Regions from separate parts of the Duganella sp. CY15W genome, predicted to be linked through region 2. Evidence: riboswitches for the same ligand, from Rfam matches in the RefSeq annotation. Region 2 holds a riboswitch; the other holds the start of a gene.
What was found. Region 2 has a riboswitch for glycine ahead of gcvT (glycine cleavage system aminomethyltransferase GcvT). Riboswitches for the same ligand answer to the same signal wherever they lie in the genome.
Positions count from the first base shown of each region.

Region 1: linked by a shared signal. The riboswitch ahead of GTP58_RS11395 (D-amino acid dehydrogenase) and the one ahead of gcvT (glycine cleavage system aminomethyltransferase GcvT) in region 2 are both predicted to bind glycine.

Region 1 is NZ_WWCQ01000002.1:397,812-412,740, reverse strand. It holds gene GTP58_RS11415 (M1 family metallopeptidase) at 1-1,507, shown strand, start outside; gene GTP58_RS11410 (serine hydrolase) at 1,507-3,108, shown strand; gene GTP58_RS11405 (diguanylate cyclase) at 3,110-4,831, opposite strand; gene panD (aspartate 1-decarboxylase) at 5,003-5,362, shown strand; glycine riboswitch at 5,390-5,479, shown strand; gene GTP58_RS11395 (D-amino acid dehydrogenase) at 5,662-6,879, shown strand; gene GTP58_RS11390 (Crp/Fnr family transcriptional regulator) at 6,937-7,554, opposite strand; gene GTP58_RS11385 (methyl-accepting chemotaxis protein) at 7,806-9,413, shown strand; gene GTP58_RS31725 (methyl-accepting chemotaxis protein) at 9,581-10,714, shown strand; gene GTP58_RS11375 (response regulator) at 10,728-11,096, shown strand; gene GTP58_RS11370 (lipid asymmetry maintenance protein MlaB) at 11,113-11,409, shown strand; gene GTP58_RS11365 (chemotaxis protein CheA) at 11,419-13,581, shown strand; gene GTP58_RS11360 (chemotaxis protein CheW) at 13,594-14,151, shown strand; gene GTP58_RS11355 (protein-glutamate O-methyltransferase CheR) at 14,165-14,929, shown strand, end outside.
Region 2 is NZ_WWCQ01000001.1:1,267,322-1,282,250, reverse strand. It holds gene GTP58_RS06070 (LysR family transcriptional regulator) at 1-158, opposite strand, end outside; gene GTP58_RS06065 (LysE family translocator) at 255-881, shown strand; gene GTP58_RS06060 (DUF1631 family protein) at 901-3,240, opposite strand; gene GTP58_RS06055 (hypothetical protein) at 3,496-3,702, shown strand; gene GTP58_RS06050 (ATP-dependent Clp protease proteolytic subunit) at 3,751-4,311, opposite strand; glycine riboswitch at 4,431-4,517, shown strand; glycine riboswitch at 4,530-4,640, shown strand; gene gcvT (glycine cleavage system aminomethyltransferase GcvT) at 4,695-5,816, shown strand; gene gcvH (glycine cleavage system protein GcvH) at 5,854-6,234, shown strand; gene gcvP (aminomethyl-transferring glycine dehydrogenase) at 6,304-9,198, shown strand; gene GTP58_RS06030 (helix-turn-helix domain-containing protein) at 9,305-9,631, shown strand; gene GTP58_RS06025 (hypothetical protein) at 9,640-9,876, shown strand; gene GTP58_RS06020 (hypothetical protein) at 9,905-10,318, shown strand; gene GTP58_RS06015 (methyl-accepting chemotaxis protein) at 10,315-11,946, opposite strand; gene GTP58_RS06010 (cache domain-containing protein) at 11,962-12,393, opposite strand; gene GTP58_RS06005 (hypothetical protein) at 12,490-12,831, shown strand; gene GTP58_RS06000 (cupin domain-containing protein) at 12,851-13,231, shown strand; gene GTP58_RS05995 (hypothetical protein) at 13,298-14,005, shown strand; gene GTP58_RS05990 (hypothetical protein) at 14,002-14,929, opposite strand, start outside.

The sequences.
Region 1 (14,929 bases), on a different contig from region 2:
GCCGTTCCAGCCGCAGAAGGTGCGCGTCTACTATCGCACCGCACCGTCGGCCGCCGCGCTGCAGTGGATGGCACCGGAGCAGACCATGTCCGGCAAGCGTCCGTTCATGTTTAGCCAGTCGGAAGAAATCAATGCCCGCTCGTGGGCGCCGGTGCAGGATACGCCTGCCGTGCGCTTCACCTATAGCGCCCGCATCGATGCGCCGGCCGGTCTGCGCGTGGTGATGAGCGCGGAGAACGACCAGAAAGCCACCGGCGCCGGCGGCTGGAAATTCAAGATGACGCAGCCGATTCCATCGTACCTGCTGGCCATCGCGATCGGTGAGATCGAAGTGCGCAACCTGGGTCCGCGCTCCGCCGTGTATGCGGAAGCACCGCGCATCGAAGCCGCCGCCTACGAGCTGGCCGACACCGAGAAAATGATCGCCGCAGCGGAAAGCCTGTACGGCCCATATCGCTGGGACCGATACGACATGATCGTGCTGCCGCCATCGTTCCCGTATGGCGGCATGGAGAACCCGCGCCTGACCTTCCTCACGCCGACCATGATTGCGGGCGACCGCAGCCTGGTGGACCTGATCGCGCATGAACTGGCGCACTCGTGGTCCGGCAACCTGGTGACCAACGCGTCGTGGAAGTATATGTGGCTCAACGAAGGCTTCACCACCTACGTCACCACGCGCATCGTTGAAAAACTGTACGGCGAAGAAGTGGCGGAGATGAACCTGCAAGTGGAACAGGAAGAGGCGCTGGCATCGCTGGCCACCATTCCATCCGCCAAGCAGGTACTGGCGACGCGCGGTCCGGACACCGATCCGTCGGCCTACTCCGATGGCGGCCTGATTTATCCGAAAGGCGCATGGTTCCTGCGTACGCTGGAGCAGCGCGCCGGCCGTGACGTCTTCGATCCATTCCTGCGCGGCTGGTTCGACCAGCATGCCTTCAAGTCGGCCACCACCGAAGAATTCGTGGACTACCTGAAGAAAAATCTGCTGGACGCGCATCCGGAATACATGGCGCAGGCAGAACTCGACGAGTGGCTGTATGCGCCGGGCATTCCCACCAATGCCAAACGCGCCGCCTCGCCACGCCTGGCGGCACTGGATGCCCAGCGCACCGCATGGCTCAAAGGCGAACTGCCGACGGCGGAGCTGAACGGCAAAAGCTGGATCGCGCTGGAGTGGATGCACTTCCTGAACGACATCGACGGCAAGACCACTGCCGCGCAGATGCAGGAGCTGGATCAGGCCTTCGGTCTGGCCAAGAGCGGCAACAACGAAATCGCTTACCGCTTCTATCTGTCGTCGGTGAAGGCGGGCTACAACGTGCGTGAGCCGCTCAACAAATTCCTGATGAGCGTCGGCCGTCAGCGCTTCGTGGTGCCGCTGTACACCGCGCTGCTGAAAAACCCGGCCGATAAAGACTGGGCAAAGTCGGTCTACGTCAAAGCCCGTACCCACTACCATCCGATCACTCAAGCTGCTGTCGACAAGGCATTTAAAAAATAATGAAGATCTCGCGTACCTTTGCAGCCAGCGTTCTGACGCTGGCTGTGCTGGGCGCGGTAGCTGGCACGCCCGTATGGGCGGCGCCGGCTGCTGCTGCCGTTCCTGCTTTTAATCTCGATGCGGACGTCAACCGCGCACTGAAAACTTTCGATGTGCCAGGCATGGCCATCGCCATCGTCAAGGATGGCAAGGTGGTCGTGGCCAAAGGCTACGGCGTGCGCAAGCTGGGTGAGGCGGCGCCGGTGGACGGCAAGACCCTGTTTGAAATCGCCTCCAACTCCAAGGCGTTTACCGCCGCCGGTCTGGCAATGCTGGTTGATGAAGGCAAGATCGCCTGGGACGATCCCGTCACCAAACACCTGCCGGGCTTCCAGATGTACGACTCCTACGTCACCGGCCAGATGACCGTGCGCGACCTGCTGGTGCACCGCAGCGGCCTGGGGCTGGGCGCGGGCGATTTGCTGTGGTGGCCGAGCACGCAATTCAGCACCGACGAGATTATCTCCAAACTCCGTTACATCAAGCCGGCGACTAGCTTCCGCGCCAGCTATGCGTATGACAATCTGCTGTACATCGTGGCCGGCAAGATCATCGCCGAGAAGGCAGGCAAGCCGTGGGGCGAAGCGATGCAGGAGCGCATCCTGACGCCGCTGGGCATGACCGGCACCAGGACCAGCGTGGCCGACATGCTGGCCACCAGCGACTACTCTGCACCGCACAGCAAAATCAACGACAAGATCGCTGTCGTGAAGCCGATGCCGGTGCCGAATGCGGTGGGCGCGGTCGGCATCAACACCAATGCCGAAGACATCGCACGCTGGATGACGGTGCTGCTCAACAGCGGCAAGATGGACAACGGCCAGCAACTGTTCAGCGTCAAGCAGGCCGGCGAGATGTGGAGCGAGCAGACGCCGATGCGTATTCGCGAACCCAAGCCGGCGCTGGCGGCCACCAAGCCGAACTTCTACGCCTACGGCCTGGGCTTCCAGCTGCGCGACTACAAGGGCCGCAAGCTCGCCATGCACGGCGGCGCGCTGCAAGGCTTCTATTCGACGGTGCTGATGGTGCCGGAAGAGAAGCTGGGCATCGCCATTCTGACCAATGCGGAAAACAGCCCGGCCATGGCCTCGCTGTACTACCGCATCCTGGACCAGTACCTGAAAGTGCCGCCGTCCGACTGGATCAAGCTGTATGCGGACCAGGAGGCCGCCATGCACAAGGAAGAGCTGGAGCGCCAGGGCAAGGAAACCACGGCGCGCGCGGCCGCTTCCCAGCCCTCGCTGCCGCTGGCTTCCTACGATGGCGAATATGAGGACGCGTGGTATGGAAAAATCAGCATCCGCGAAGAAGGCGGCAAGCATGTGATGCGATTCGAGCGGACACCGGACCTGACCGGCGAACTCGAACACTTCCAGCACGACAGCTTCATCGTGCGCTGGAAGGAGCGCAACTTCAACGCCGACGCCTACGTGACGTTTGCGCTGAATCCGGACGGCAGTATCGAGCGCATGAAGATGGCGCCGATTTCCACCGAAACCGACTTCAGCTACGACTTCCGCGACCTGAACTTTACGCCAGTCAAAGCGGTCGAGAAGAAGTAACTCAGGCCGCGCTTTCCACGCGGTTGCGGCCTTTGCGTTTGGCGCGGTATAGCGCCAGGTCGGCCGCGTGCAGCAGATCATCCAGCGCGATCTGCGGGCCGGCGGCGCTGGCGACGCCAAAGCTGGCGGTCACGCGCAGGATGTGGCCGTCGGCCAGCGTCAGTGGTTCGCTGGCGATCGCGCTGCGCAAACGCTCCGCTAGCGCGCACGCCTGTTCCTGTGTGCAGTGCGCTGGCATCACCACAAATTCTTCGCCGCCGTGACGCGCCAGGATTTCGCCATCGCGCAGTTCTTCACGCACCACCGAGGCGACGCGGATCAGCACCTGGTCGCCCGTCTCGTGACCATGCGAATCGTTGACGGACTTGAAGTGGTCGATATCAAACAGCACCACGGCCAGCGTCTCGTTGCGCCCGCGCGCGCGGCGCAGCCGTTGCGTGCTGGCCGTGGTGAAAGCGCGGCGGTTGAGCAAACCGGTCAGGTAGTCGGTATCGGCGCGGCGGCGCAGCTCATCGATGAGGTGCTGGCGTTCCAGCTCCAGTTGCTGGCGTTCGATGCTGTTGGTGCGCAGCGTGGACAGGGCGCGCAGCATGTCGCCGATTTCGTCGGCGCGCTGCGAGCCGCTGGAGTCGCGCGAGTAGTCGCCGTTACCGAGGCGGATCACGGCGCGCGTGGCGCGCAGCAGCGGCACGATGACGCGGCGGCGCACTATCAACAGCAGCAGCGTCAGCGCCAGCAGGATCGCCACGCCGGATGAACACACAATCAGCAGCTCGGTGCGCGCATGTTCGTGATCGCTCTGGGCCTGCGTTTGCGCCTCCTGCAGCAGTTCATCGCGCAGCGACAGGATCGGTGTCATGGTCGGCACGTAGCGCTGTGCAAACTGGCCGGTGTCCATGCCGTAGTCGCGTCCCGTGCGACTGGCTGCTTCAATCCCCGCCACCAGTCCCAGGCCGGTACCGAAATAGATTTCATCGACGCGCGCCGTGACCGTGTTGAATCCGGCCGGATTGCCGCCATCCTCGCCCAGCGCCTGGATCTGCTGGCGCAACTGCGCCAGGCGGCCGCGCAGCATTTCCAGCTGCTCGTGCTCGGCGGGGACCAGCGCCTGGCGCTTGGCCAGCGGCACGGTCAGCACGGAGCCAAGCCGGCCCGCATATTCGCGCAGCTCGACGGCGTAGCGTGTTTTAATCAGCGTGCGCGAGATGCGCGGATAGGCGCGCTCGGACGCCAGCGTGTAGCCGCCGACAGCGTCGAGTGCCAGCGGCACCAGTGCGAACATCCGGCCAATGGCGTTTTTCAGCAGTTCCGGCGTGCGCTCGGCCGGTGCTGCGGACGCCAGCGTGTCCACCGTGTTGCGCGCCTCGGCCAGCGCCTGGTACAGGCTCGCCATCTCGACCGGATGCTGGGTGCCGAAATCGTTTTGCAGCTCGCGCTCGAGTTGGATCAGCGCGAGGTCGGTGGCGGCGCGCGCACGCGTCAGGCGGTCACGCCGGGCGGGATCAGCGGGCTGCCTGTCGCCCAGCAACGCGTTGACGGGGCCGCGTTCGAACGAGAGTTTTTCTGCCGCGATCATGGCGCGCTGTGTCAGGCGCAGCGCTTGCAGGCCGGCGCTGGTGTCGTCGTAATGCAGCCACGCTTCTCGCGTGATATGGCCCAGCATGCCGAGGACCAGCAACGCCAGCACGGCGGTGGACAGTGTCAGCAAGCGGGAAATTTTCATGAAAATGGATGAAGCAGTTTACAAGTAAACAATATGCCACAAAGCGGGGCCGAGCGGGGCGGGAATGCGGCACGGGCGACGGCAAATGGTACAATGCCGCCCTTGCGTCGCTGGCTTTGTCTGAGCAGGATGCAAAGCTTGAACGATTACTACCGAGGGAAACGAATGTCTATGCAACGAGTTATGCTGCGCGCCAAGCTGCACCGTGTGACGGTGACGCAGGCGGATCTGAATTATGAAGGTTCGTGCGGTATCGACCTGGACCTGCTGGAAGCGGCTGATATCTGGCCAAACGAAAAAATCGAACTGTATAACGTGAACAACGGCGAACGCTTCGCCACCTACGCGATTCCTGGCCTGCGCGGCACCGGCGAAATCTCGCTGAACGGCGCAGCGGCACGCAAGGCGCAGCTGGGCGACCTGCTCATCATCTGCACCTACGCGCCGATGACCGAAGCGCAGATCGCCGACTACAAACCGAAACTGGTTTTCGTCGACGCGCAAAACAAGATCACCAGCGTCAAGCAGTAAGCTGCAAGACCAAGTCGGCCCTGTGCCGAATTCTGGTCGGGAGAGACCACCATGGATGGTGGCGCCGAAGGAGCAACCGCCCCGGAAACTCTCAGGCAAAAGGACCGACCAGACCACTGTACTCTGAAGAGCCGCCGGCTTCGTCAGCCGGCGCACCGCAGGAGCAAGCGGCGCCATGCTAACGCTATGGCGCGGCGAATCTCTCAGGTTCCAAACAGAGGGGGCGTACCACTCGCATGGTGCGCTTGGTACTCCCACCCCTGACTGTTGATGGAGCCTGCTTCATGAATCAACCTGCACTGCACACGATTGCCGTCCTTGGCGGCGGCATCACCGGCGTGACCACCGCTTACGCCCTGGCGCGGCGCGGCTTTGCCGTCACCGTGTTTGAACGCCACCGCTACCCGGCGATGGAGACGTCGTTTGCCAACGGCGGCCAGCTGTCCGCCTCCAATGCCGAAGTCTGGACCCATCCTTCCACCATCGCCAAAGGCCTGAAGTGGATGCTGCGCAGCGATGCGCCGCTGCTGCTCAATCCTCGCCCGACCTGGCACAAGCTGTCCTGGTTTGCGGAGTTCATCGCCAGCATTCCCCACTACGAAGACAACACCATCGCCACCGCGAAGCTGGCGATCGCCGCGCGCCGCCATCTGTTCGACTGGGCGGAAGAGGAGGGCGTGGAGTTCGACCTGAAACAGCAAGGCATCCTGCACATCTACCGTAATCAGGCGGGCTTCGAGCACGCCGGCCGCGTGTCCGGGCTGCTGGCGGCGGGCGGTTTGCCGCGCCGCGCGGTCACACCCGATGAGATGCGCGCCATCGAGCCGGCGCTGCAAGGCAGCTACTACGGCGGTTACTACACCGAGAGCGATGCCACCGGCGACATCCACAAGTACACCAACGGCCTGGCCGCAGCGGCCGAGCGGCGCGGTGTGCGCTTTGTATGGGGCGCGGAAATCGGCAGCGTGGAAACCGACGGCCGCGTGGCCACGGTGCGCGTCGATCAGGATGGCCGCGAGGACCGCCAGTGCTTCGATGGCGTGGTGGTGTGCGGTGGCGTCGGCAGCCGCGCGCTGGCGGCGCAGCTGGGCGACAGGGTTAACGTTTATCCGGTGAAGGGCTATTCGATCACGGTGCAGCTGCAGGATGACGCCAGCCGCGCCGCTGCGCCGACGGTCAGCCTGCTGGACGATGAGACCAAGCTGGTGACCAGCCGCCTGGGAGCGGACCGTTTTCGCGTTGCCGGTACGGCGGAGTTCAATGGCATCAACCGCGATATCCGCGCGGACCGCATCCAGCCGCTGGTCGATTGGGTGCAGCAGTGCTTCCCGGGCGTGAGCACGCGCCAGGCGGTGCCATGGGCTGGCTTGCGGCCGATGATGCCGGACATGATGCCGCGTGTGGGAAGGGGCAAGCGGCCTAATGTGTTTTACAACACCGGTCACGGCCACCTGGGCTGGACGCTGTGCGCGGCCACCGCCGACCTGATTGCCGGTGTGGTGGAGAGCCAACACTAAGCTGGCTTGCCGCACAAGAAAAAGACGCCTCTGAACTGAATCTCGGGCGTCTTTTATTTATTTGCTACCGTCGATGCGCAGCAACTGCGACATGTACTGCGGCGTGATGCCAAGGAAGGATGCCACCACCTTTTGCGAGATGCGCTGCTCCAGGCCCGGATACTCGCGGCGGAACGCATTCAGGCGGCCCTGCGCCGGCGAGGCGTTCAGGTACAGGCGGCGGCTCTGGTCCATGATGCTGCACTGTGCTGCCGCCAGGTAGTAGTCGCGCAGATGGCTGTTGGCCTGATACAGCGCGCTCACTTGCGACCAGTCCAGGCGATAGCCATGGATGGCGGTTTCCGCCACCACAAAATTCAGCGCCGGATGCGATTCGCGCGAACGCAGCAAATCGTCGTGCGCGGCCACCGGTTCGCCGTCGGTCTGGAAGTGCAGCGTCACTTCGTTGCCCGCCTCGGTAATGAAGCCGGTACGCGCCACACCGCTGTGCAGCCAGTGCACATACTGGGCAGGCGTGCCGATGCGCTGCAGGTGCTCGCCCTTGCGCATGCTGAAAGGCGTGGCCAGCGGCGCCAGCAGGCGCGAGGCTTCGTCGTACAGTTCGGGCGTGACGCCATAGCGGCGTGACACGGCTTCGCGATATTTAGCGCGGTGTTCTAGGAATGCGTTGCTCATACTCAGTGGTTTAGGAGTGCGAATGGCCGGACGGACAATGTTGTATTTTAAATTCCGCTATGTAAATGGCCGTACAAATGAATTTGAAAGTGTAAACGTTTTCACAGTCCCTGGCTCAATATTTGTTGCAGATTAGAATGGAAATTTAAAAATATTTTAAACTTAAAGCAGTTTAACAAATTTCGCCAAGCATGAATTTCGCTGAACTTTAGGGTTACTATTGAAGAACAATTCGACCCTTGGAGACCGGCATGAAAATCACTGATCTCAGCATTGGCAGGCGCCTGTCGTTTGGCTTTGCCGTTGTGCTCGCCATACTCATCCTCAACACCGGCCTCGGCATCTATCGCCTGCAAGGGGTGGCGACCGCGACACGCGCGATGATGGAAACGCCGCTGGCCAAGGAGCGTCTCATTTCGGACTGGTACCGGATTGTATTTGCCGGTATCCGCCGCACCACCGCTGTGGCCAAGAGCGCCGACCCGGCGCTGGCCACCTTCTTTGCCGAGGAGGCCAAGAATTCCACGGCCTACGCCCAAGGCCTGATCAAGAAAATCGAAGAGCTCACCAGCGGCGAGGACAAGCGGCTCATGGAAGAGCTGGTAGAAACCCGCAAGCTGTATGTGAGTTCGCGTGACGGCGTCATGAAGGCCAAGGCGGCCGGTGACGCCGACGGCGCCTCGCGCCTGCTCGAGCAAACCTATCTGCCTGCCGCCAAAACCTACGAAACCATGCTGCAGAAAATTCTCGACCAGCAGCGCAAGTCGATTGACGAAGCGGCCACGCGCATCGACCAGGTCGCCACGGACAGCCGCAACCTGCTGCTCTTGCTGGCCGTGCTGGTGGTGGCGTTTGGCGTGGTGTTTTCATGGTGGCTGACGGCGGGCATCACGCGGCCGATCAACGAAGCCGTGGCGCTGGCCGAGTCGGTTGCAGAAGGCGATCTGGTTGATCGCAGCAACCGTTCCGCCAGCGACTACAGCAAGGACGAGCCGGGCAAGCTGCTGCATGCGTTGAACCGCATGTCGGGCAGCCTGGTGCGTATCGTCGGCGATGTCCGCAACGGCACGGACAGCATTGCAACCGCGTCGTCGCAAATCGCGGCCGGCAATCTGGACCTGTCGTCGCGCACGGAACAGCAAGCCAGCTCGCTCGAGGAAACCGCGTCCTCGATGGAGGAGCTGACCAGTACCGTCAAGCAGAATGCCGACAACGCGCGCCAGGCCAACCAGCTGGCGTCCAACGCTGCTGAAGTGGCGCAGCGCGGCGGCGCGGTAGTCTCGGACGTGGTGCAGACCATGGCGTCGATCGATGCCTCGTCCAAGAAAATTGTCGACATCATTGGCGTCATCGATGGCATCGCTTTCCAGACCAATATTCTTGCCTTGAATGCCGCCGTGGAAGCGGCGCGTGCCGGCGAACAGGGGCGCGGCTTTGCGGTGGTGGCGTCCGAGGTGCGCAACCTGGCGCAGCGCTCGGCCAGTGCGGCAAAAGAGATCAAGACCCTCATCGACGACTCGGTCGGCAAGGTGGAAGCAGGCACGCGCCTGGTTGGCCAGGCTGGGAGTACCATGGAAGAAGTGGTGAACAGCATCGGCCGCGTTACCGCCATCATGGGCGAGATCAGCAATGCCAGCGTCGAGCAGACCCATGGCATCGAGCAGATCAACCTGGCGATCACGCAAATGGATCAGGTCACGCAGCAGAACGCGGCATTGGTGGAAGAGGCCGCCGCAGCGGCCGACGCCATGCAGGTGCAGGCGGCCAAACTGGCGGAAGCGGTGAGCATTTTCAAGCTCGGCGATGCTGCGCCGCAGCGGCCTGTATTGCGCGGCGCGGCGCGGCCATTGCTCGCGTAACTATCATCGGTTGTATTGGTGCAACAGGCTTCGCATTCATGACTACATGATGGCGCGGGCACGGCATTCTGCGCTACAGTGGGACTACCGGAGGCGCTGCCCCAGCGGCGCCCGGAACAACAGTGGGGTGGCGTCCAGTGAAGAATCAAACCGGGATCAGTAGCAAAGTGATAGTGCCGTTCGGCTTTGCCGCAGCGGGTGCGTTGGGAACCGTCGCCGCAGGCTGGAGCGCCTGGGGCTGGTACACCCTGATCTGGGCAGCGCTGCTGCTGGGCGCTGCAGCGTGGCTCACGCGCGATACGGGTTTCAGCCCCGCCAGCGCCACCGGCGACAACGCCATGATCGATGATTACCTGGATGGGCGCGACCGCTTTGCCGACGCGGTGCTGCCCGTCTGGTGCCGCCATATTGAAAACTCGCGCGCGCAGATGGAGGAAGCGATCTCCGATCTGGCGTCGCGCTTCTCCAGCATCGTCGACAAGCTTGACAGCGCGGTGCATGTCTCCAGTGCCGACAGCAAGGGCGACCACTCCATGACCGAGGTGTTTGCGCACAGCGAACAGCGTCTGGGCTCGGTGGTAACCTCGATGAAATCCGCCATGTCATCCAAGCACGCCATGCTGGCGCAGATCCGCGACCTGGAACGCTTTACGCGCGAGCTGCGCGGCATGGCGGAAGGCGTGGCCAGCATCGCCGCGCAAACCAATCTGCTGGCGCTCAACGCGGCCATCGAGGCGGCGCGCGCCGGTCCGGCCGGCCGTGGCTTCGCGGTGGTGGCACAGGAGGTGCGCCAGCTGTCGATGCGCTCGGCGGAGACGGGCAAGGAAATTTCCAACCGCGTGAATCTGATCAGTACCGCGATCCTGGCGGCCAGCCAGGCCGCCGAGCAATCGAGCGAAGCGGAAGACAAGTCCATGCAGTCGGCGGAAGGCATGATCGACGCCGTGCTGTCCGAGTTCCGCCAGATGACCGACTCGCTGGTACAGTCCTCCGACCTGCTCAAGCAGGAGAGCATCGGCATCCAGGGTGAGGTGGGCGAGGCGCTGGTGCAGCTGCAATTCCAGGACCGCGTGAGCCAGGTGATGACCCACGTGCGCCACAACATGGAGAACTTGCCAGGACTGCTGCGCGAGTATCACGAGCGCTATGAGACGAACGGGGTGCTGGAAGCGCCGGACCCGGACCGTCTGCTGAGCGAACTGCAGAAGACCTACGCGATGGCCGAAGAGCACGCGGTACACAGCGGCATCAAGCACGCGGCGCCTACCGCCGCTGCGGCCGACGAAATCACTTTTTTCTGAAGGTAGAGAAGATATGGCAAAAACCATCATGGTGGTCGATGATTCGGCCTCTTTGCGCCAGGTAGTGGGCATTGCGCTCAAGGGCGCGGGATACGAGGTGATTGAAGGACGCGATGGCGTCGATGCGCTGTCCAAATGCACCGGACAGAAAATTCATCTGGTGGTGTGCGACGTGAACATGCCGAATATGGACGGCATCACCTTCGTTAAACAATTCAAGCAGCTGCCCAACTACAAATTCACGCCAGTCATCATGCTGACTACCGAATCGCAAGAGAGCAAGAAGGAAGAAGGCAAGGCCGCAGGCGCCAAGGCCTGGGTCGTCAAACCATTCAAACCGGACGTGCTACTGGGCGCCGTCGCCAAGCTGGTACTGCCATAATTTTGCGGAGGCTGCGATGGCCGATGAAGTCAACCGTATTGCCCTGGACGGCGAACTGACGATCTATCGCGCCGCCGATCTGAAAGTGCTGGTGCTGGACGCGCTGCGCAAGACGCGGATACTGGAAATCGATTTGTCCGGCGTGACGGAGCTGGACACGGCAGGCTTGCAAGTGCTGATGCTGGCCAAGCAGGCCGCTGCCGCCGACCAGCGCACGCTGCACCTGGTGCAGCATAGCCCCGCCGTCGTAGAAATCTTCGAGATGCTGGACCTGGTCGCCTTCTTTGGCGACGCCGTGCTGATACACGCATAAGGAATAGCCATGAATCTGGACGACGCACTACAGACCTTTATCGCTGAAAGCCGCGAGCTGCTGGAGGAGATGGAGAACGCGCTGCTCAATGTCGACCTGGCGGGCGACCAGAGCGAGGCAATCAACGCCATCTTCCGGGCCGCCCATACCATCAAAGGGTCGGCGGGCCTGTTCAGTCTCGATCACATCGTCGCCTTCACCCACGTGGTGGAGAGCCTGCTGGACAAGGTGCGCGACGGCAGTGTGACGCTCAACGATGAAATGGTGGTGCTGCTGCTGTCATGTTGCGACTACCTGTCGGCCATGATGGACGGCCTGGCGGCGGGCCGCGTAGACCAGGACCCGGACACTGCGCCGGAAGGCGAGATGCTCAAGGAGCAGCTGCATCGCCATATGGATGGCGAGGCGGCGCCGCAAGCGGTTCCCGCCGCGCTGGCAGTGCACGCGGAGCCTGGCGTGGAACGCATCGACCAGGAGCGTGGAGATAGCGACTACTGGCATATCTCGCTGCGCTTCGGCCGCGGCGTGCTGCAGAACGGCATGGACCCCATCGCCTTCCTGCGCTACCTGGGCAAGCTGGGGCGCGTGGTGGGGATTGCGACCTTGCCGGATGCCCTGCCGCCGGCCGATGAGATGGATGCGGAGCTGTGCTATCTCGGTTTCGAAATTGCCTTTGACAGCAGCGCCGACCGCGAGGAGATTGCCGGCGTGTTCGAGTTTGTGCAGGATGACTGCGAAATCCGCATCATCCCGCCGCACAGCAAGGTGTCCGAGTATGTGAACCTGATCCGCGCGCTGCCGGAGCAGAAGGTAAGGCTGGGCGAAATCCTGGTCCGCTGCGGCAGCGTCACCGCGCATGAACTGGAAGAGGCGCTGAATCAGCAGTCCGGCAAGCAGGAAGACGCGCCGGCCCAGCAGCTGGGCAGCATCCTGGTTGGCGCGGGCAATGTGCCGCCGGTGGTGGTGGAGGCGGCGCTGGCCAAGCAGAAGCAGGTCAGCGAGCAGAAGGCGCAGGAAAGCCGCTCCATCCGCGTCGATTCGGACAAGCTGGATCGCCTGATCGACCTGGTGGGCGAACTGATTATCGCTGGCGCGCGCGCCAACATGATCGGCCAGCATATCCAGAACACCGAGCTGCTGGAGTGCACCTCCACGCTGACGGGACTGGTGGAAGACGTGCGCGATGCGGCGCTGGAGCTGCGCATGGTGAAGATCGGCGCCACCTTCAACCGCTTCCAGCGCGTGGTGCACGACGTAGCGCGGGAACTGGGCAAGGACATCGGCCTGATTGTCGATGGCGAGGATTCGGAGCTGGACAAGACCGTGGTGGAAAAAATTGGCGATCCGCTGATGCACCTGGTGCGCAACGCCATGGACCATGGCATTGAGCCGGCCGAAGTGCGGGTGGCGGCCGGCAAGTCGGCCAAGGGCATGATCAAGCTGAACGCGTTCCATGAATCGGGCAGCATCGTGATTGAAGTCAGCGACGATGGCGGCGGCCTGCGCAAGGAGAAGATACTGGCCAAGGCCATCGAGCGTGGCCTGATCGACCCGGAACGCAAACTCACCGACAGCGAAATCTACAACCTGATTTTCGAAGCCGGCTTCTCGACGGCGGAAAAGATCACCAACCTGTCCGGCCGTGGCGTCGGCATGGATGTGGTCAAGCGGAATATCCAGGCGCTGCGCGGCAGCGTGGACGTCGGCAGCAAGGAGGGCCAGGGCACGACGGTGACGGTGCGGTTGCCGCTGACGCTGGCCATCATCGACGGCTTCCTGGTGCAGGTGGGATCGTCGGTGTTTGTGATCCCGCTCGACATGATCGAAGAGTGCATCGAGTACGCCACCGAGCCGGGACAGGACTACACCAATTTGCGCGGCCAGGTGCTGCCGCTGGTGCGCCTGCGTGAGCTGTTCCGCATCGGCGGCGCCGGCACGCGGCGCGAGAGCATCGTGGTGCTCAAGTTCGGCAATCACCGTGCGGGCCTGGTGGTCGATACGCTGCTGGGCGAATTCCAGACCGTGATCAAACCACTGAGTCCGATGTTCAGTGAAGTGAAGTGCATCAGCGGCTCCACCATCCTGGGCAGCGGCGAGGTCGCCCTGATACTGGACGTGGCGGCACTGATGCATACCGTCGGCGGCAAGGGCGCTGTCGCGCTGGCAGCGTAAGAGAGGAGCAGCATGAGCACTATCGATACCGCCAATGTGGTCACCTACGGCAGCAGCGCGATTGTGGCCCTGCAGAGCGGCGCCGCGCTGCCCAGCCAGTTCCTGACCTTTATGCTGGGCGAGGAACAGTACGCGGTCGGCATCCTGCACATCAAGGAGATCATCGAATACGGCAGCCTGGCCACGGTGCCCATGATGCCGGATTGCGTGCGCGGCGTCATCAACCTGCGCGGTGCGGTGGTGCCGGTGATGGATTTGTCGGCGCGCTTCGGCCGCGCGCAAAGCACCATCGGCAAACGCAGCTGCATCGTCATCGTTGAAACCGAAGGCGGGGAGAGCGACAGCAAGCAGGTGCTGGGCATGCTGGTGGACGCGGTCAACGCCGTGGTGGAAATCGCTGCCGCCGATATCGAGCCGGCGCCGTCGTTCGGCACGCGCATCCGCCCCGATTTCATCGCCGGCATGGGCAAGTACAACGGCCGCTTTGTGATCCTGCTCGATATCGAGCGCGTGCTGTCGAGCGAGGAGATTGTTGACATGGCGCGCGGCACCGCTGCCGCCGTGGCGTGATGGGTGGGATCTTATGGCCGTGGCGATGATCACCGACCGCGAGTTCGTCCAGTTCCAGCGTTTCATTTACGATGCTGCGGGCATCACCATGGCCAATGGCAAGCAGGCGCTGGTCAGCGGCCGTCTGGCCAAGCGCCTGGCGCACTATCAGCTCGACAGCTATGGCGACTATCTCAAGCTGCTGGAAAGCCGCGCGCAGCCGGCCGAGCTGCAAGTGGCGGTGGACCTGCTGACCACCAACGAGACTTACTTCTTCCGGGAGCCCAAGCACTTTGCATTGCTGCGCGATCTGGCGCTGGAAGCGCGCGACAAGAACCGCGCGCTGCGCGTGTGGAGCGCGGCCAGTTCCAGCGGTGAAGAACCCTACAGCATTGCCATGGTGCTGGCCGATGTCTTTGGCGAGGACGGCGGCTGGGAAGTGCTGGGCACCGACATCAGCACACGCGTGCTGCAGCGCGCGCGCAGCGGCCACTATCCCATGGAGCGCGCATCGCAGATGCCGCCGGCTTACCTGAAGCGTTTCTGCCTCAAGGGACAGGGCAGTGAAGCCGGCACCATGCTGATCGACCGTTCGCTGCGGCAGCGCGTGCAGTTCCAGCACCTGAACCTGAATGCACCGCTGCCCAAACTGGGGACGTTTGACGTGATCTTCCTGCGCAACGTGATGATCTATTTCAGCCTGGAGACCAAACGCCAGGTGGTGGCGCGGCTGCTGGCGCAATTGCGTCCCGGCGGCTATTTCCTGATCGGCCATTCGGAAACGCTGAACGACATCAAC
Region 2 (14,929 bases):
GTGGTGCGGTTCAGCAGCCGCGCGCCGAGGCGCTGCTCCAGGTCGGCAATATGCTTGCCCACCATGACCACCGACATCTCAAACGCCCTGGCCGCCGCCGTAAAACTGCCCGCTTCCACGACGCCGACAAACACCTCCATGCTACGCAGCCTGTCCATGATTATGAATTACCAGTTAAAGATATTGTAAATATTAAAGTATTTATCGTTGACTGGTTTAAAACCATACTGAGTCTTTACTTTCTGGAGTACAAGATGAGCTTTTCGACCTGGCTGCTATTCCTGTCCGTTTCAATGGCTGCCGCTTTTAGTCCTGGTCCAGGCGTGCTAATGGCGATCTCCACCGCGTCGAGCCAGGGTGCGCGGCGTGCGTTTTACAGCTCGGCCGGCAATGCGCTGGGCGTGTTCATCGTTGCGACGACGGCGGTGACGGGACTGGGATTGGTGCTGAAGGCGTCCGCGCTGGCGTTCGGGCTGCTCAAGCTGGCCGGCGCCGCGTATCTGGTGTATCTGGGCATCCGCCTGTGGCGCAGCGCCGGCCAGCAGAGCGCAGCGCAGGCGCTGCAGCCAGCGGCGGAGGAAAGCCGCCTGAGCACCTTCCGCGCCGGGCTGCTGGTGGCGGTCAGCAATCCCAAAGCGATCCTGTTCTTCACCGCGATCTTCCCGCAGTTTATGCCGCCGGACCACATCGATCCGCTGCGCTTCCTGCTGCTGACCGCCACCTTCACTGCCTGCACGCTGCTGTCGCACTTCTTCTACGTGAACTGCGCATCCTGGTTGAAGCGCAATATCGCCAGCAGCGCCAAGCGCCGCCGCCTGGCCGGCCGCAGCGGCGCACTGGTGTTTATCGGGATGGGTGGCGCACTGCTGACGGTGCGCTAGACGCGGCTCAATCCGCGGCTTAGCCGACGGCGGCCATGTCCGGATCGTTGCCGGCGCCGCGCGACAGCGCCTGGGACAGCGCCACCGCCACCACGCCGTCCGCACGCAGCACCTGCGCGCGGCCTTCGCCAAAGCGCCTGGCCAGCTCGTCGCCGGACATGGAGAACGCCTCCTGCCGCGCGGCGGTCGAGAAGATGTACAGCGTTCGGCGTGGACTGATCCACGCCAGTTTGACCTTGCGCTGACTGCCATCGTCCTGCGCGAATTCCAGCCACATGCCGCGTACCAGGCCATCGACTTCGACGATGGCGTCTTCAGCGCCGGGGTCGGGCGCCTGTTCGCTAAGTGCCTGCACTTCCGCTTCCGCCTTGGCCTGCAGTGCCAGCCGGCGCTCGGCCGCCTGCCGCGCGACCTGCATGGCAATCTCCACCTGGCGTTCGGGCGAGAGCTCCAGCGGCGCCCGAACGATGGACGCGTGACACTCGGCCAGTTCGGCAAAGAACTGCAACCGGTCGGCATCCTGCCACTTGATCACATCCAGCCATTTATTAAGCGTCGCGAGCAGGCCGGGCAATTTGGCGATGAGCTGCTTGCGTTCCTCCGGCTTGATCTTGGGACGCACGCTCCAGATCAGGTCATCCATGGTGCGGGTGGCGTTGTTGACGGCGCCCGGCTTGTCGTCCTCAATGCTGTAGGCGATGGTCAGCACGGCGCTCCAGCGCTGCTCGAGGAAGGCTTCCACCACGGCGATCACTTCGCCCGTACCGATCCGCAGCGCCACCGCGTTTTTGGCCAGCTTGTTCGACTCCGCCATTTTTTCCTGCTTGAGCGCGGCCGCGATGGGCGCGGCTATCGCGGCGGCAGCGGCCTTTTCTTCGGCCTGAATCTGCGCTTCCAGCTCGTTGACGGCTTCGGTGAACACCGACAGTTCGTGGTCGTAATCGCGGCCCACGCGGTCAACACTGCGCTGCATGGCCTGGAACAGCGGATCATCCGGGCCTTTGCGCTGCTCCCAGCCCATGCGCGACAACAGCTCCAGCAGGCGGCGGGCCGGATGCGCTTCCTGGAAGAAGAAGTTCTTGTCCACCAGCGCTGCCTTCAACACAGGGACCTGGAGGAAGCGTATGAGCTCGCGGATTTCCGGCGAAATGCTCTGGTCGCGGAACACGGTATCAAACACGGCCGACAGCAGATCAATGGTGCTCTCGTCGGTGCGCGACAAGCTCCCCTGCGGCATGCTTTGCTTCAGACTGGGCAGGTAGAACACATTGCCCGGGCCTGGCGCCGGCGCCGCTTTTTGCAGGTCCGCCAGATAGGACAACAAAGGCTGCCTGGCGCCGATCTGCGACTGCCGCTGAACCTCTTCATTGGTCGCCGCGCCAGTATGGAAGCCCTGCGCCGGTCCCTGCGCCCAGGCGCCGGCTGGCGTCACAGCGGTTGCGCGAGTTACCGCATTCGGCTTCCAGTGGCTGTCCGCGGTCAGCGCGGACGCGGGCAAATCCGGGATCGTCAAGTCCGCACCCTGCAGCATGCCGCTGGCGATGCCGTCGACAATCTGCCCGGCCGCCGATCCCGCCACATCACTGGCAGCAAAGAACTGGCGCAACTGCTGCGCCAGCGCCGCCTGATTGGTGCGCGACCTGGCGGCAGGCGATGCCGCGCCATCCGATTTGCGGCGCTGGTAGCCCTCCACCGGTCCCGGCAGCACGCCCTTGGTCTGCAAGGCCAGGCTCAGCGCCGCCAGCATCGGGCCGATCTCGATAAACATGCCGGGCTTGAGCAGCGGCTGCAGCAACCCGGCCGCCTCCTCTTCCGTATCGAACTCGCTCCACGCCTGCTGCAAGGCGGTGAGGAATACCTCCGGCCGGAACGGGTTCTGGTTGACGCGCAGGATCTCGCGGTCCAGCAGAAACGCCAGCCGCACGTTGAGCGTCTGCAGCGCATCCGCATACAGCGCTTCAAATGGCTTGCTGACGCCGCTCATGGCCACCTTGCTATCCATCTCTTCCAGCGACACCAGCGACAGTGGCCCGGCGGCGGCGCGCGCCTTGCCTTTGACGCCTGGCGCCAGCTCGGCGATCTCGCGCCGCAACGCTTTTTCCAGCGCAGTGGTGGCCAGATGCAGGAACGCATAGTTGCGGTTGCGTAGCTGATTACCGGCGCGGAGGCGCTGCTGTATCAGCCGCGCGTCGCCGTCCGTGGCGTCGATCAGCGCGCCGGCCAGCTTGTTGGCCAGGTCCAGGTACTGGTCGCCCGCATGCTTGACGGCGATGCCGATCAACTCCTCCAGCAAGGCATGCCGCGGCGACACCGTCTTGGGCGTGGTCAGCGGTGCGGCGGTTGTCGGCGTTGCAGTCATGGCGGCCTTGCGGAGTCAGGTCAGGCGTACCCTCACATTCTCACATTGCATTTCCATAAAGCAATGGATGAAAACCAAGTATGTGCAATTTTTGGTGTATTTTGCCGAGTTCCCGCAACGCCGGCCGACAAGCCATGCTCCTACACGCCACCAGGGGGTATTCCGATAGCTGGACTGCTGCTGAAAACGCATCATGGCGTCACCAGAAACGTTAAATCGTTTCTGGCGTTCTTTAACTTTCGTAAAGGAATCAAAATGAACGCGAATCAAAAAGGCAACAGCAACAGCAATAGTGGCAGCGGCAGCAAGCAAGGCTCCAACCAGGGCAGCAACAAGCAATCGGGCAACGCCGGTTCGTCCAGCGGCTCGCGTACCGGCACCCAGGGCGGCACCCATGAGCAGCATGTGGAAGCTGGCCGTCAAAGCCACAAAAATGACGGCAACAAGGCCGGCAACCGCTAAGTAGACATTCGGCGGTGCATGCGGCGCCTGGTGGCGCCGCATTTGTTTTCAGATATTGGTGATGCGTTGGCCGGCTGGCGGCACAAAGTCCTCCACCCCATTCACCAGATCGACCTTGAGCGCTTCCGCCGCCGTCAGGTGCAGGTCCGAATACTCATGCACGCGCCAGTGCTCATCACTGAGCTGAACATGGCTGCGCAGGATTTGCTCGGTGCGCGCATCGTCGGCCTGCAGGCCTTCCACGATAATGCGCAGCGCGTCAGGACGGGCGCCATGCGGCGCGCTGGCATGCGACTTGTGCACCATGAAGCGCGCGGTGTCGCTGGCATAGCGCTCGGCCCCGGCCAGGAACAGGATCACGGCAATCGACGCCACGGCGCCGGCGTTGTAGGTGACGATCTTGATCGGCAGCTTGCTCAGGTAGTTGTACAGGCAGATGCCATCGCTGACATAGCCGCCGTTGGACTGGATCAGGATATGGGCGGTCGTGATACGGTCTTCGCTCATGTCGGCAACCGCGTCAAACACGCGGCGCACCATGTCGCTGTTCACATCACCGGACAACGTGAACCACGCATGTCCCTCGTAAGTAGTTTGGTCTTGGCTCATCGGTGGGCTCTCAATTAGTGTGATTAATTCTAGCAAATTGTCGTTTTTACCGTTTTCCCCGCTTCATTCGTGCGCAAGGCGCCAAGATTGACTTTCATGCCCTTCTGGCATATATTCTCGAGTCTTGATCGGGAGAGGGCAAACCAGCGTTGCCGCCGAAGGGGCACTACCCAAAAACTCTCAGGCAAAAGGACCGGTCAAGGGGCCATAAAAAACGTGGCTCAAACTCTGGAGAGAGATTGCAGCAGCAATCCACCGAAGGGGCGTGCGGAAAACGAGGACATCCCCCGTTCCGCTATCTCTCAGGTACCAAGGACAGAGGGGTTGCAACATGATGGAATCATCGTCATTCCCTGTTAACCCCTTTTCGTTTGGACCGTACCATGACGCTCAAAGCTACTCCCCTCAATAACGCACACCGCGCTGCCGGCGCCCGCATGGTCGATTTCGGCGGCTGGGATATGCCAGTCAACTACGGTTCCCAAATCGAAGAGCACAACGCCGTGCGTACCGACGTCGGCATGTTCGACGTGGCCCATATGTGCGTGGTCGACATCAAGGGCGACAATGTGCGCACCTTCCTGCGCGGCCTGCTGGCCAACAACGTCGACAAGCTGCAGGTATCGGGCAAGGCGCTCTACTCCTGCATGCTGAACCCACAAGGCTTCGTGATCGATGACCTGATCGTCTACTTCATCAACGAGAGCTGGTTCCGCCTGGTGGTCAACGCCGGCACCGCAGAAAAAGACGTGGCCTGGATGCAGGCGCATAACCAGGCCACCGGCAGCGGCCTGACCATCACCCAGCGCCGCGACGGCGACAATGCCATGGCGCTGATCGCCGTGCAAGGCCCTAACGCCCGCGCCAAGGTATGGCAAGTGATCCCTGAATCGAAAGAAGGCACGGCGGACATGAAGCCGTTCAACGTGGCCTTCGCACAGAGCGCCACCTTCGGCGAAGCGATGATCGCCCGCACCGGCTATACCGGTGAAGATGGTTTCGAAATCGGCGTCGCCGCTGAACAGGCCGAGCACCTGTGGAACGCGCTGGTCGCCGCCGGCGTCAAACCGGCAGGCCTGGGCGCGCGCGACACGCTGCGCCTGGAAGCCGGCATGAACCTGTACGGCCAGGACATGGACGAAACCGTGAACCCGCTGGACGCCGGCCTGGCATGGACCATCGACCTGGTCTCCGAGCGCGACTTCATCGGCAAGGCAGCCCTGCAAGCCATGGGCCAGAACGCCCAGTTCGTGGGCCTGATCCTGCGCGAAAAAGGCGGCGTGCTGCGCGCCCACCAGAAAGTGGTGGTGGCGGGCACCGACGCCACCGGCGAAATCACCAGCGGCACCTTCAGCCCGACCATGCAGCAGGCGATTGCGCTGGCGCGCGTGCCGAATGGCGTCAACGTCGGCGACACCGTCCACGTCGAAATCCGCGACAAGAAACTGGCCGCGTCTGTGGTTAAATTGCCGTTCGTACGCAACGGCAAAATCCTGGCCGTATAAATCAACATATTTCACCTCTCGATCCTTGGAGCCTTACATGAACATTCCTGCAGACCTGAAGTACACCGAATCCCACGAGTGGGTACGCGCTGAAGCCGACGGCACTGTCACCGTTGGCATCACCGAGTACGCGCAGGACGCACTGGGCGATATCGTCTTCGTCGAGCTGCCAAAAGTCGGCACCACCTACGCCGCCGGCGACGACGCCGCTGTCGTGGAATCGGTCAAAGCCGCCAGCGACATCTACGCGCCAATCGCAGGCGAAGTCGTGGCCGTGAACGACGCCGTGGTCGACGCACCGGAATCGATCAACGAAGACGCTTACGCCAACTGGCTGTTCAAGATCAAGCCAGCCGATGCTGCCGCGATCAACGGCCTGCTGGACGCAGCTGCCTACGGCAACAACATCGGCGGCTAATCCACGCCACCAGGCCAGCCTTGCGCTGGCCTTTTTTGTTTTCCCCTCTCTCGTTAGCCCTGACAAATCATGACCCGCACCAGCCTGACCCAACTCGAAGCGCGCGACGCCTTCATCGCCCGTCACATCGGCCCTGACGCCGCCGAACAGCAGGAAATGCTGTCGGTACTCGGCTACGCCACGCGCGCAGCCCTGATCGACGCCATCGTGCCTGCCAATATCCGCAACAAGGCCGACCTGCCGCTGGGCGCTTACGCGCAGCCGATGCCGGAAAACGAAGCGCTGAACAAGCTGAAAAAAATCGCGTCGAAAAACAAGGTGCTCAAGTCGCTGATCGGCCAGGGCTACTACAACACGCTGACGCCTAACGTCGTCCTGCGTAACATTTTTGAAAACCCGGCCTGGTACACCGCGTACACCCCGTACCAGCCAGAGATCTCGCAAGGCCGACTGGAAGCCATCCTGAACTTCCAGCAGACCATCACCGACCTGACCGGCATGGGCATCGCCAACGCGTCGATGCTGGACGAAGGCACCGCTGCTGCGGAAGCCATGACGCTGATCCAGCGCGTGAGCAAATCGAAATCGAACGTGTTCTACGTTGCCGACGACGTGCTGCCACAGACCCTGGAAGTGGTGCAGACCCGCGCCAAGCCGCTGGAAATCGACGTCAAGGTATTCCATCCGGCCGAACTGGCTGCGGTGGGCGACTGCTTCGGCGTGCTGCTGCAATATCCAGGTGTGAACGGCAATGTGCGCGACTACAAGGCCGACGTGGAAGCCATCAAGGCCAAGGGCGCGATGGTGGTTGCCGCCGCCGACCTGCTGGCGCTGACCATGCTGACGCCACCGGGCGAATGGGGTGCGGACGTGGTGGTCGGTAACTCGCAACGCTTCGGCGTACCGCTGGGCTTTGGCGGCCCGCACGCCGGCTACATGGCGACCCGCGACGAATTCAAACGCTCGATGCCAGGCCGCCTGGTAGGCGTGACCATCGACGCGCAAGGCAACAAGGCTTACCGCCTGGCCCTGCAAACCCGCGAGCAGCACATCCGCCGCGAAAAAGCCACCTCCAATATCTGCACCGCACAGGTACTGCTGGCAGTGATGGCGTCGATGTATGCCGTCTACCACGGCCCGAAAGGCCTGCAGCAGATCGCCAAGCGCGTGCACCGCCTGACCGGCGTGCTGGCGTCGAACCTGAAGACCCTGGGCTATACCATCACCAACGACAGCTGGTTCGATACCCTGACCGTGTCGGTGAAAAACGCCGAACAGCTGCACGCATCGGCCCACTCGCATGGCGTCAACCTGCGCGTGATCGACGCCACCCACGTCGGCGTATCGCTGGACGAAACCACCACCCGCGAAGACATCGCGCTGCTGTGGACCGTGTTCTCGCACCCGGTCGGCGGCCCTGCCCACGGCCCGGACTTCGACACCGTGGAAGCTGCTGTCGAGCGTTCGTTCCCGGATGCGCTGGCCCGTACTTCCGCGTACCTGAGCCACCCGGTATTCAACCGCTACCACTCGGAAACCGAGATGCTGCGCTACCTGCGCTCGCTGGCCGACAAGGACCTGGCGCTGGACCGCACCATGATCCCGCTGGGTTCGTGCACCATGAAGCTGAACGCCACCAGCGAAATGATTCCAGTCACCTGGCCGGAATTCTCGACCATCCACCCGTTCGCGCCGGAAGCGCAAACCGTGGGCTACCGCGAGATGATCTCCTCGCTGGAAGAGATGCTGTGCGCTGTCACCGGCTACGCCGCCATTTCCCTGCAGCCTAACGCTGGTTCGCAAGGCGAATACGCCGGCCTGCTGGTGATCCAGGCTTACCACCAGTCGCGTGGCGAAGGCCACCGCAACATCTGCCTGATTCCATCGTCGGCGCACGGCACCAATCCGGCATCGGCTTCGATGGTTGGCATGCAGGTGGTGGTTACCGCCTGCGACGCCAACGGCAACGTGGACCTGGCGGACCTGAAAGCCAAGGCGGAACAGCACTCGAAGAACCTGGCCTGCGTCATGGTCACCTACCCTTCGACCCACGGCGTGTTCGAAGAAGGCATCCGTGAACTGTGCGAGATCATCCACAGCCACGGCGGCCAGGTCTACGTTGACGGAGCCAACATGAATGCACTGGTCGGCGTAGCTGCACCGGGCGCGTTCGGCGGCGACGTCTCGCACCTGAACCTGCACAAAACCTTCTGCATCCCGCACGGCGGCGGCGGTCCAGGCGTTGGTCCGATCGGCGTTGGCGCGCACTTGGCCAAGTTCCTGCCGAACCAGCGTTCGACCGGCTATATCCGCGACGACGCCGGCATCGGTTCGGTATCGGCCGCACCATACGGCTCGGCGTCGATCCTGCCTATCTCGTGGATGTACATTGCCATGATGGGCGCGGAAGGCCTGACCGCAGCAACCGAAACCGCAATCCTGAACGCCAACTACATCGCGCGCCGCCTGTCGCCGCACTTCCCTGTGCTGTACGCGGGCCACGATGGCCTGGTGGCGCACGAGTGCATCATCGACCTGCGTCCGCTGCAGGATGTCACCGGCATCTCGAACGAAGACGTGGCCAAGCGCCTGATGGACTTCGGCTTCCACGCACCGACCATGTCGTTCCCGGTACCGGGCACGCTGATGATCGAGCCGACCGAGTCGGAATCGAAGGTCGAGATGGACCGCTTCATCGACGCCATGATCGCGATTCGCGGCGAGATCGCCAAAGTGGAAAGCGGCGAATTCGACAAGCTGGATAACCCGCTCAAGTTCGCACCGCACACTGCGGAAGTGCTGACTGCCGATGTCTGGGACCGCAAGTACTCGCGTGAAGTGGCGGCCTACCCGGTGCCATCGCTGCGCAAGCAAAAGTACTGGCCGCCAGTCGGCCGTGCGGACAACGTCTACGGCGACCGTAACCTGTTCTGCGGCTGCGCGCCGATGAGCGACTACGAATAAGCTAGCCTCCACTAGCCCCAAAGCCCGGCCATGTGCCGGGTTTTTTTTATTTTATTTTTATCAAAAAGTGTTTGACTCGCTTACACCTGTCAGATATTCTTTACACATGAAATCAAAACATCTCACTGGTGATCGATTGCTGGCGACGCTGGCGGCGCTGTCGAACCCACACCGCTTGCGGGTGGTGGCGGCGCTGTCCACGGGTGGCCGCAACTACGTCAGCCAGCTGGCCCGTGAGCTGAATCTGAGCCGTCCCTTGCTGCACCTGCATTTGCAGAAGCTGGAGGAGGCTGGCCTGGTCACGAGTCAGATGGAGCTGTCGGACGACGGCAAGGCGCTGAATTACTTTGAAGTGGCCGATTTCGGCATCGAGCTGACCCCGGAGATGATCGCGGCGGCAGCGAAAACCCTGTCTAACAACTCTGAGAACTGAAGGTCATCATGTCTGAACATATCTACCTTTTGACGATCGGCCTGCCGCTGGCGACCGTGCTGCTGATCTTCGGCATGCGCTACCTGGCCGCCATGAAGCAGGCGCGCATCCGCTACGACAACGAGGAATCCTACCGCGAACTGGCGGAGAAAGCCGTCGCCGCGCAAGCAGAAACCGCAGCCGCACTGGCAGACCTCAAGGCCCGTGTGGCCAGCATCGAGAAAGTCCTGAAAGAAGTCGAATAATATAAACATCAACCAGAGGAGCCTGACCATGCCACACGTATCGCTGTTTCGCCTGTATTCGCTGAGAGCTGTCTATCTGATTATCGCGCTGGGTCTGGCGCTGGTGGTATGGCCAAGCGTGCTGCATCACGCCGAGCCGTGGGGCCTGTCGCAAGGCGTGGTCAAATGCATGCTGGCGGCCTTTAGTCTGCTGTGCGTCATCGGCATCCGCTACCCGCTGCAAATGCTGCCGGTGCTGATGTGGGAACTGACCTGGAAAACCATCTGGCTGCTGATCGTCGCCCTGCCCGCGTGGCAAAGCGGCACCATGGATGAAGCCACCATGGGCACCTTGATCGAATGCTCGGTCGCCATCATCATCCCGCTCGCCATGCCATGGGGTTACTTCTACGCCCACTACATCCAGAAAACCGGCGACCGCTGGCGCGCTGCCACCGCTTAGGTACGCACGGAGGCCAGCCGCAGGCGCACCACGCGGGGACTGCCGGCGGGGCGGCTGGTGTCGGGCGGCTCGGCGCCTTCGTCCAGTTTGAAGATGGCGACGGCTTCGGACAGATAAGCGGCCTGCCGTTGCAGGCTGCTCGCGGCGGCGGCGGCTTGCTGGACCAGCGCCAGGTTCTGCTGGGTGATCTGGTCCATGCTGACGATGGCCTGCTGCATGCCCAGCACACCTTGCGTCTGCTCGCCGCTGCTTGCGCCGATCTGACCGATGATCTCGCCCACCTGCCGCACGGTGGCCACGATTTCCGCCATATTGTCGCCCGCCTCCTCCACCGAGCGCGTGCCGCTATCGATAGCCACCGCCGACTCGCTCATCAACGCCTTGATCTCCTGCGCTGCCGACGCCGAACGTTGCGCCAGCGAGCGCACTTCGCCCGCGACCACGGCAAGTCCATGGCCATGTTCCCCCGCGCGCGCCGCTTCCACCGCCGCGCTCAGGGCCAGCATATGCGTCTGCACCGCCAGGCCATCGATCACGCCGACGACTTCCACCACCCGACGCGAACTGCCGCGTATCGATGCCATGGTCACCACCAGCCGCTGCACCACGCTGCCGCCACGCGCAGCGAAGCTGTTGGCGCAGTGTGCCAGCTGGCCCGCCAGTTCGGCATGCGATGCGGTCTGCGCCAGCTGACCGCTCATCAGCTGCATCGCTGCATCAGCGTCCTCCAGCGAACCAGCTTGCGTGCGGGTGCGGCGCGTCAGCACCGAGTTGCCCTGGGCGATCTCGCGCGAGGCATGGTCAATCGACTGCGCCGACGCCAGGATGGTTTTCAGCGTGGTGTTCAGATTACGGATGCTGGTGTCGAGCGCGCGCGAGGTTTCGGCGATTTCATCACGGCCATACACGCGCTGGCGGACGGTCAGGTTGCCCTCGGCCAGATCCACCGCCGCCGCACCGATCTCGCGCACTTCTTTGAGCATGGCGTTACGCACCGCCATCGTCACCAGCAGCGACAAGGCAATCGACAGCGCCACCACAATCGGCATCCAGGTCGACAGGATGCGGAAATCCATCTCCGCATCCGCGTAGGCGCGTTCGCTCAGGGACTGCTCCAGCCGCGACAGTTCTTCCAGCCGCTGCGCCACCACGTCAAACGCCCGCTCGGCCTTGGACATGGCGTTGGCAGCCATCGATTGATCGACCATCGCCAGCTCGATCACATCCTCCATTGCCTTCACATACAGCGTGTGCGCTGCTTGCGATTGCGCCACGAAGCGGCGTTCGGCGGGATCGGACTGGGTGGCCATCTCCAGCTGCGCGAACTGGCGGTCCAGTCCCGCATGGCGCAGATGAAGGTCGCGCACCAGCGCATCCACACGCGGCGTGGAAAAACTGGCGTTGATCCACGTGAGCAGCTGGTAAATTTCGGTATGCGCCTTGTGCGCGCCCGCCACCAGGTCGGCCGCTGCTTTCAAACGCACGGCGCGCTGCTGCACCATATTGTCCAGCGACTGGTTCTGGCGCAGCAGGCCCAGATAGGCGCCGGTTGACAGCACGATCAACAGGATCAGCACCACGCCTGGCGCCAGCAGCAGCTTGGGACCGATTTTCAGTTTGCTCAGCATAGTCTGCACGGCCGCTCAATGCTTGTAGATCCCGGCTTCCAGCGCAATGTCCTCCACCCGCAGCACATAGGTGCGCTTGGCCTCGACCTTGCCCGACTCCGGATTGCGGAACTTGTAATCGACCCAGCCACGGCCCGGGCCGCGGGCCAGCGCCAGCATCTCCTGGCGGAACAACTTGCCGTCCGCGTCGGGCACTTCCAGCAGGTTCTTGCCGATCAGCGCCGTGGTCGGATGGGCCACCGTGATGCCGTTCAGATCGCGCATCGCCAGATACAGCGCGCCCTGGTTGAACTCCGGGTCGCGGCTGTTAATCCGCGCGATCATCTCTGCCTTGCCATGCGCGCGCACGAATTGCGCGCCCTTCTCGGCCAGCGCCATCGCATCCTTCTCGCCGGGCGCCGCTTGCGCTGCACAGCACACCATCACACTGACGATCCAAGCACGCATGATTCCCCCTGGCTGCAAAGATGTTGTAATCTACGCTGGCCGCTAAGGCGCAATCTTGCGCTTGGTCAACTGACACAAAGTAACAACAGGAGCAATATGCAAGCATCGACCAAGGCAGCCTTGATATCGGCGCTGATCTTTCCCGGCCTGGGCCATCTGGCCTTGCAGCCACGGCGCGGCAAGCGCGGCCTGCTGTTCCTGGCGCCGGCCGTTGTGGCCGTGTTCTACCTGATAGGCAGCGTGCTGCGCCTGACCGACCAGTTGCTGGCCGAGCTCAACAGCGGTAAGCTGCCTTTCGATCCCATCGCCATCACCGAACGCATACACGCTTCCGGGATCGACAACCCGCTCACCAATCTGGCGTCGCTGGTCTGCCTGCTTTGCTGGGCAGGCGCGATTGCCGACGCTTTATGGCTGGGCCGCCGCACGCAGAACTAACCACCAGAAGGGATGCGCCATGAAACTGCTCAAGCTTGTCCTGCTGCTTCTCGTCGCCGGTAGCGCACTGGCGCAAACGGGCGGCATCCGCCGTACCGTGATCCAGAAAGCCGATGTCTCCATCCCCGGCCGCGAGGCGGTCGTCGCCAGGGTGGAGCTGGATGCGGGCGTTGCGGCGGGACGCCACTCCCATCCCGGCGATGAAATCAGCTATGTGCTGGAAGGCGAAGGCGAGCTGCTCATCGAAGGCGAAGACCCGCGCCGCCTGAAGGCAGGCGATTCCTTCGTCATCCCGGCGGGCACCATCCACGATGCCGTCAATACCGGCAAGGGACCGATGAAGCTGGTGGGCGTGTATGTGGTGGACAAAGGCAAGCCGCTGGCCACCGCAGCCAAGTAATGCTGTCATCACCGTTTCATCTGGGGACGCTACAGTAGCAGCCATACAAGAACAACTGCCGACCCGATGACCTTGCTGAACATCCTGCTCCGGCCGCGCACAGCGGCTGGTGTGGCTGGCGCCTGCGCGCTGGCTGTTATCTCCCAGCCCACTCACGCCGGCCGCCCGATGACGGTGGATGACGCCGCCATCGTCGCGCCCGGCCAGTGCCAGCTGGAGACTTACGCGCTGCGCGCAGATCAGCTTGAACAGTACTGGGCCACGCCGGCCTGCAATGTCGGCGGCAGCTGGGAACTCGCCGCCGGCGGCGCCTGGTCGGAAGAGGACAAGCGCACCACCCACTATGGCCGCTTACAGGCCAAGACCGTGTTCAAGCCATTGGAGGCGGGCGGCTGGGGGCTAGGCCTGGTGCTGGCCCATCAGTTCCGCGCCGGCCGTGGGCTGGACGGCGATCTCTCGGCCAACGTGCCGCTCAGCTTCTCGCTGCTGGACGATGGTGTGCTGCTGCACCTGAACGCCGGCGTGCAACGCGGACACGCAACGCACAAGGTCAATGCCACCTGGGGCGCCGGCGCCGCGTTCAAGCTCGATGAGCGCAACACGCTGAGCGCCGAAGTTTTCGGCCAGCAGCGCAACGGCGCCCGCTACCAGTTCGGCATCGCGCATGCGCTGATACCGGACCATCTGCAAATCGACGCCACCTGGGGCAACCGCATCACGCGTGGCGCCAGCGAACCGGTCGTCACGCTGGGCCTGGTCCTGCAAACCAATTAAGCCACGAGACGGCCCACCGGCAACACCGGCGGCAACTGCATCACATGCTGCCAGCGCAGACGCAGGCCAACCAGCGCCGCGATGCCCACAGCACTACCCACCCAGAACAGCGGCAATCCCGGATGATCTTGCGCGAACAAGGCCAGGGCGACGTACAGCAAAATCATCGTCGTCGTGCCGATAATTGCCAGCCAGTCGGTGGACTGGCGCTGCGTGGTAGCGTAATTGCGCAGCACCAGTCCGGTCAGCGGCAGCATCATCATGGCCAGCAGATAGGTCGTGCCACGCACTTCCAGCTTGCCTTGCGCGGCGATATCGATGGCCACAATCCCGAGCGAGCACAACAACCACAAGCGCAGCGTACGGAACAGCAAGGTCCGCATCAAACTACGGTTGCACCCTGCCAGAGCCGGCGCGGCCGGCGTCAACAGATACAGACTCTGCTCAGTCCCGTAACGGCCAGCACGGCTGATGATGCTGCTGATGTACATCAGCGCGCTCTGCATCAGCACACCTTGCATGGTCATGCAAATCACCAGCATGAAGACCGGATCTTTCGAAGCCGCCCAGTGGTGGGCAAACATCGCCATCACCACGGCACTGATGAGGACATAGGCGATGGTCACGCCATCATGCGCCGTCGTTCCCAGCGTATGCGCCATCTGGCGCCCCTGATCGGCTCCCTTGCGGCTGTCAGCGCGCAGCGCGGCGTTGTAGGGGCCACGCAGCCAGGCCAGCCAGCGGATACCGCCGCCAGGTTCGCTGTTCAGGAGTTCGCCACGGCTCATTGCCCGCTGCCGGGCCTGGCAGCTCAGCCAACGCCAGTGCTTGTCTCCGCCTTGCGGAAAAGCCGCCTGCAGCCCGAGCCAGCCCAGCCATATCAGCACGATGACGCCCAGGAAGGTCAACAGCGGCTCCCCCATC